Saccharolobus shibatae B12: one gene and its partner. Each later gene encodes a partner of the first gene's protein in a complex. Links are inferred from orthologs where the notes say so. Each region holds a gene or a part of one and is shown on either strand. Other genes may lie near its edges. The genes, in order: J5U23_RS14640 and J5U23_RS00420.

The links.
Region 2: J5U23_RS14640 (region 1) and J5U23_RS00420 share a complex: the UniProt entries of both Methanocaldococcus jannaschii proteins name them as parts of the RNA polymerase complex. The link is inferred for Saccharolobus shibatae B12 from one-to-one orthologs.

What each region holds. Positions count from the first base shown.
Region 1 is NZ_CP077717.1:2,725,118-2,728,352, reverse strand. The notes cover bases 4-2,901. They hold J5U23_RS14640 (DNA-directed RNA polymerase), read left to right. Parts: upstream 4-1,130; coding sequence 1,131-1,673; downstream 1,674-2,901. Other genes in these bases: J5U23_RS14625 (2,3-bisphosphoglycerate-independent phosphoglycerate mutase), read right to left, coding at 2,477-2,901; J5U23_RS14630 (GTP-dependent dephospho-CoA kinase family protein), read left to right, coding at 1,853-2,392; spt4 (transcription elongation factor subunit Spt4), read left to right, coding at 1,680-1,880; J5U23_RS14645 (PIN domain-containing protein), read left to right, coding at 705-1,127; J5U23_RS14650 (translation initiation factor IF-2 subunit gamma), read left to right, coding at 4-726. Outside these bases: more of J5U23_RS14650, read left to right, coding at 1-3; more of J5U23_RS14625, read right to left, coding at 2,902-3,235. UniProt on the Methanocaldococcus jannaschii protein: DNA-dependent RNA polymerase (RNAP) catalyzes the transcription of DNA into RNA using the four ribonucleoside triphosphates as substrates.
Region 2 is NZ_CP077717.1:24,284-27,393, forward strand. Bases 222-2,994 are described here. They hold J5U23_RS00420 (DNA-directed RNA polymerase subunit H), read left to right. Parts: upstream 222-1,367; coding sequence 1,368-1,622; downstream 1,623-2,994. Other genes in these bases: infB (translation initiation factor IF-2), read right to left, coding at 222-985; J5U23_RS00425 (DNA-directed RNA polymerase subunit B), read left to right, coding at 1,619-2,994. In the rest of the region: more of infB, read right to left, coding at 1-221; more of J5U23_RS00425, read left to right, coding at 2,995-3,110. UniProt on the Methanocaldococcus jannaschii protein: DNA-dependent RNA polymerase (RNAP) catalyzes the transcription of DNA into RNA using the four ribonucleoside triphosphates as substrates.

The DNA of each region.
Region 1 (3,235 bases):
GCCGAAAATGCACCTATAATTCCAGTAAGCGCGCTTCATAAGATTAATATAGATACTCTAATAGAGGGCATAGAGGAGTACATAAAGACTCCTTATAGGGATCTCTCACAACAACCTGTTATGCTTGTGATAAGGAGTTTTGACGTTAATAAGCCCGGTACCCAATTTAATGAGCTGAAGGGTGGCGTGATAGGTGGTAGTATTATACAAGGCTTATTTAAGGTTGATCAAGAAATAAAAGTATTACCGGGCTTAAGAGTAGAAAAACAAGGTAAAGTATCTTATGAACCTATTTTCACAAGGATTTCATCCATAAGATTTGGAGATGAGGAATTTAAGGAGGCTAAACCGGGAGGTTTAGTAGCAATAGGTACATATTTGGATCCCTCATTGACTAAGGCTGATAATTTGCTTGGAAGTATTGTAACCTTGGCTGATGCTAATGTTCCAGTTTTATGGAATATCAGAATAAAGTATAATCTCTTGGAACGTGTAGTTGGAGCTAAGGAGATGTTAAAGGTAGATCCCATAAGAGCTAAGGAAACTTTGATGTTATCTGTAGGTTCCTCGACGACTTTGGGGATAGTTACTTCTGTAAAGAAGGATGAGATTGAAGTGGAGTTAAGAAGACCCGTGGCAGTATGGTCTAATAATATTAGAACTGTTATAAGTAGGCAAATAGCTGGTAGGTGGAGAATGATAGGATGGGGGTTAATAGAGATCTAAAAGTACTGATTGATACTAATATTTTATTATATGTATACGATGGTTTAGATCCATTTAATAAGGTATTGGAATTTCTAGATTATAAACCGACCTTTTTTATTCATTCTGCAGTCTTAAAAGAGTTGGATATTTTATCTGAAAAGAATAAAAAAAGATTTATTATTACATCCAGAATTAGAATAGCCAGGAAATATTTGGAAGTATATAAAAACTCATGGAATTTAATAAATGATTATGACGATTTACCTACAGATGAGGCGTTGATAAGGACTGCTCTTAGATATAACATGTTTATATTTACTAATGATAAGCAATTAAAAAGTAATGCAATTAAAAAGGGGATAGGAGTTTTATTTCTTCAAAATAGGAGTAAAATTATAAAATCCTTATATCCTATCTAACGTATGTATAAACTTATTAAAGCACGTAGCATTGTGAGGATCCCACCCAATGAGTTTGGTAAACCATTAAATGAGATCGCTTTAAATGAACTAAGACAACAATATCAAGAAAAGATCCTTAAGGATTTAGGTCTAGTTTTAGCTATATTAAATGTCAAAACCAGTGAGGAAGGGATGTTAGTATTTGGTGATGGTGCTACTTATCATGAGGTCGAATTTGATATGATAACCTATGTACCAGTTGTACAAGAAGTAGTTGAGGGTGAGGTTTTACAAGTTGACAACTATGGTGTGTTCGTTAACTTAGGACCGATGGATGGCCTCGTTCACATTTCCCAAATAACAGATGATACACTGAAATATGACAATGTAAGAGGTATAATATTCGGCGAAAAATCTAAGAAAGTAATACAAAAGGGTGACAAAGTAAGAGCAAGAGTGATAAGCGTTGCGTCTACGGTAACAGGTAGATTGCCTAGAATCGCTTTAACTATGAGACAGCCCTACTTGGGCAAGTTAGAGTGGATAACACAGGCTAAGAAGTGAGCGTGAATGGCTAAGAAATCAGTCTTTAAAGCATGTAAAAATTGTAAGGCATTAGTAGAGACTGACAAGGAAACATGTCCAGTATGTGGCAGCAGTAGTTTTACAGAAGAGTGGGATGGTATGATTATTATCATTGATTCAGAGTCTGAAGTAGCTAAAATAACTGAGGCCCCAAAGCCATGGAAATACGCAATAATAATAAAGTAAACCTATGTTTTGCTTTTGATAATTTAAGGAAAGAACTTTCTAGACCATATGGTATTCTTTTTACAAATAACAAAGTCTTTTTAGATTTTGTATCTAAATCGATACAACAAGGTTTCAAGGTTATAACTGTAGGGGATTACGTAAGCAAAGTATTAGAACAAAGTGGTATAATCCCCTTCTTAGAAGTTATAGATGGAAAAACCAAGAGATCTATACCACAACATAGGGCTATTATAAAGAATAAGGAATATAGGGTGACAAATGAGGCGGGGAAAATTCGATTTGAAATATTTGAAATTATGGAGAATATCCTAAAAGATAGGGATGGTGGAGTAGTTTTTGTAAATGGAGAAGAGGACTTACTTGTTATTCCGGTCATATTGAGTGCAAATAATGGTGATATAGTTATTTATGGGCAACCTAATGCGGGAGCGGTTGTAATTATAGTAAACGAGATGATAAGGTGGAGAGTAAGAGACATGTTAGAAAAAGCCGTAGTCGAAGAATGTTAACTCTCTTTCGTATTGGAGAGCAAATTCTACTTTAATCAGCCCTGCGCAGGATCTTCATTTTTAAATCCGTCCTTCCGAGCGTCATCACGCGCCATATTTTTCTGCTCTATTAGAGTAGTTTAGCAATATATTTGTTACGTCCAATCCTCTTATTCTTAGACTTCCCTTTCTAACCTCCTTCTCGTTAAAATCTCTGACACTATCATTAATAATTGGATAAGGCACGTAGAGAAGTATTGGAACTGGATCTCCTGAATGTTCTTTAACCTCCACTGGGGTCGCATGATCTCCAGTAAACATCAATATTAGATTATCTCTTCCAACATTGTCCACAATAGTTCCTATCGCTTTATCTATCCTCTCAATCGCCTTTACTTTTTCTTCTACTAGCCCATCATGTGATGCAGCGTCAGTAGCCTTAATATGTAGAAAAACGAAATCATTCTCCTTTAATAGTTCTATTGTCGCTTTAGCTTTAGCGTTATAATCAGTATCTATACCTCCAGTGGCGCCTATTGGTGTTACAACGTTCATATCAAGTTCTCTACATATTCCTTTTATAAGTGCTGTAGCTGAAACAGCAGCAGCTTTAAGCTTAGTATAGCTTGAAAATGATGGCAACTTAACGTAATGGGCAGCTCCTCTTAACAATACTATATTAGCCGGCTTCTCTCCTTGTTCTATTCTTCTCTTATTTACTTCTGAGGAGTTTAAGACATCGAAAACTTTCCGCGTAAGTATGTTGATTATCTCAGCGGTTCTCAGAGCTTCAGTAGAATCTTCTAATGGTTTACTTTCTAGAACTTTTAAGCCTTCATAATGAGGATCAGTGTCACTAACCTT
Region 2 (3,110 bases), 2.7 Mb from region 1 along the record:
GTGATCCAGCTAAGGCTTCCTCTAAATTAGGCGCAGATATCTTCACTCCAGCTGCTGCATATACTTCATCTATCGGCGTTAAATCATATTTGCTTAATTTCATATCTTGTAATGGTCTAGGTACAAATATTCCCCTAACTTTAGTTATAATAATGCCGTTAATACCTCCTAATATTATAGTATCATTTTTCTTAAGAACTCCATCGTAAATTATAACATCTATGGTATGTCCTAACCCAGGATCTTCTTTTACTTCTAATATAACTCCCTTTGCCGGGCCCTCTGCAAACTTTAATCTAGTCTCTAAGTACCTTTGGGTTAGTCCAGCAAGTAATGCTAAAAGGTCTGCAACGCCTTCACCAGTCTTCGCAGAAACGGGAACTATTGCTACTGTTTTAGTGAAATCCTTTATTCTATCATAACGTTCAGCGCTAAAGCCTAAGTTGGCCAGTTGAGAAACTAAATTATAGACTAAGTTGTCTAAATAAACTTTAACATCGTTCCGTTGTTTCTCGATTGACGCTAAAAACGGTATATCATTAGTTGATTTCCATCCTGGTATTTTATCTATTTTATTAGCAGCTATGAGAAATGGAACTTTTCTTTCTCTTAGTATTTGTATTGACTCTATTGATTGCTTCTGTAGGCCTTCAGTTATATCAACAACTAGGATTGCAATATCCGCTACGCTTCCACCTCTTCTTCTCAAGTTTGAAAAATACTCATGACCGGGTGTATCAATAAATAATAATCCTGGTATCTGGAGTTTTATAGGTATTACCTTTTTAAGAGGTTCCGCTAATTTTTCAATTATATAACTTGGAACAAAACTAGCTCCTACCTCTTGTGTCATTTCTCCAGGTTCCTTTTTAACCACTGTTGTGCCCCTTATTTTATCAAGTAATGTAGTTTTTCCGTGATCTACGTGGCCTAATACTACTACTATTGGTTGCCTAAGCCTTTTCTCAGAGTTGCTAATTTTCATTCACCTATATGACCTTAATGCATTATTAGAATAAATTAGTTTGCCATGAAATTACGTGGAAGACAGAATTTTCTTTTAATAGTATTGGTTATGCCTATAGTTTAGATATTAATGTAAAAATTACTTCTATATATTTAAAAGTAATTAATATATTGTGGATGAATATTTTAACCAAGAGGTCGCTTGGATACTATTAAGATTTAAGTAATTTCTTGTAGATTAGGAATAAATGATTCTAAAACTGGATTTAACTTTTATATATTTATTTATGAATAAAATTACAAGTACTTAAAAGCTAGCGCATTGAATATTATATAGCCTATTAAGTAAGTCAGAGTAAAACTCTTATTAACCAAATGTAGTATGTGAATAATGGTTAATAATGAGAGGATCATCTAATAGGAAAATTGATCCAAGAATTCATTATCTTGTACCTAAGCATGAGGTACTTAGTATCGATGAAGCGTATAAAATTCTAAAAGAATTAGGAATTAGGCCAGAACAATTGCCTTGGATAAGGGCCTCAGATCCCGTTGCTAGAAGTATAAATGCAAAACCAGGGGATATAATTAGAATTATAAGGAAGAGCCAATTGTATGGAGAAGTTGTCTCGTATAGGTATGTAATTAGTGGGTGAATGAGTTGTCATCTAATTTAAGCATTGATGAAAGATGGAAAGTTATTGAAGCCTACTTTAAATCCAAGGGCTTAGTTAGACAGCATCTGGATTCATACAATGACTTTGTTAGAAACAAGCTTCAAGAGATCATTGATGAGCAAGGAGAAATACCGACAGAAATTCCAGGTTTGAAAGTTAGATTAGGCAAGATAAGAATAGGAAAACCAAGAGTTAGGGAATCAGATAGGGGAGAAAGGGAGATCAGCCCAATGGAGGCTAGATTAAGGAACTTGACTTATGCTGCTCCACTATGGCTTACAATGATTCCAGTTGAAAACAATATTGAAGCAGAACCAGAGGAGGTTTATATAGGAGACTTACCTATAATGCTTAAATCAGCAATAGATCCAATATCACAGTATACTCTAGATAAGCTAATTGAGATAGGTGAGGATCCTAAAGACCCTGGAGGTTACTTCATAGTAAATGGGTCCGAAAGGGTTATAGTAACTCAAGAAGATTTAGCTCCAAATAGAGTTCTTGTAGATACCGGAAAGACGGGATCAAATATCACGCATACAGCGAAAATTATCTCGAGTACCGCAGGCTACAGAGTACCTGTTACGATAGAAAGACTAAAAGATGGTACATTTCACGTATCATTTCCAGCAGTTCCAGGTAAAATTCCGTTTGTTATTCTAATGAGAGCACTTGGTATATTAACCGACAGGGACATAGTATACGCAGTATCATTAGATCCTGAGATTCAGAATGAATTATTTCCCTCTTTAGAACAAGCAAGTTCTATAGCTAATGTTGATGATGCGCTAGATTTTATAGGTAGTAGAGTAGCCATAGGCCAAAAGAGAGAGAATAGGATAGAAAAAGCACAACAAATAATTGATAAATACTTCCTACCTCATTTAGGAACTTCAGCAGACGATAGAAGAAAGAAAGCATATTATTTGGCTTATGCTATATCGAAAGTTATTGAACTATATCTAGGCAGAAGGGAACCTGATGATAAAGATCATTACGCTAATAAAAGATTAAGATTAGCCGGAGATTTATTCGCGTCATTATTTAGAGTAGCTTTCAAAGCTTTCGTAAAAGATTTGACATACCAATTAGAAAAATCTAAGGTAAGAGGTAGGAAGCTAGCTTTAAAGGCATTAGTTAGACCAGATATCGTAACAGAAAGAATAAGGCACGCATTAGCTACTGGGAACTGGGTTGGTGGAAGAACTGGAGTTAGCCAATTACTTGATAGAACTAACTGGCTTTCTATGTTAAGCCATCTGAGGAGAGTAATATCCTCATTAGCAAGGGGTCAACCTAATTTCGAGGCTAGAGATTTACATGGTACGCAATGGGGTAGGATGTGTCCCTTTGAAACACCAGAAGGTCCAAATAGTGGACTAGTTAAGAATTTAGCGTTAATGGCTCAAATTGCAGTAGGAATAAATGAGAAGATTGTGGAAAAAACACTATACGAAATGGGAGTAG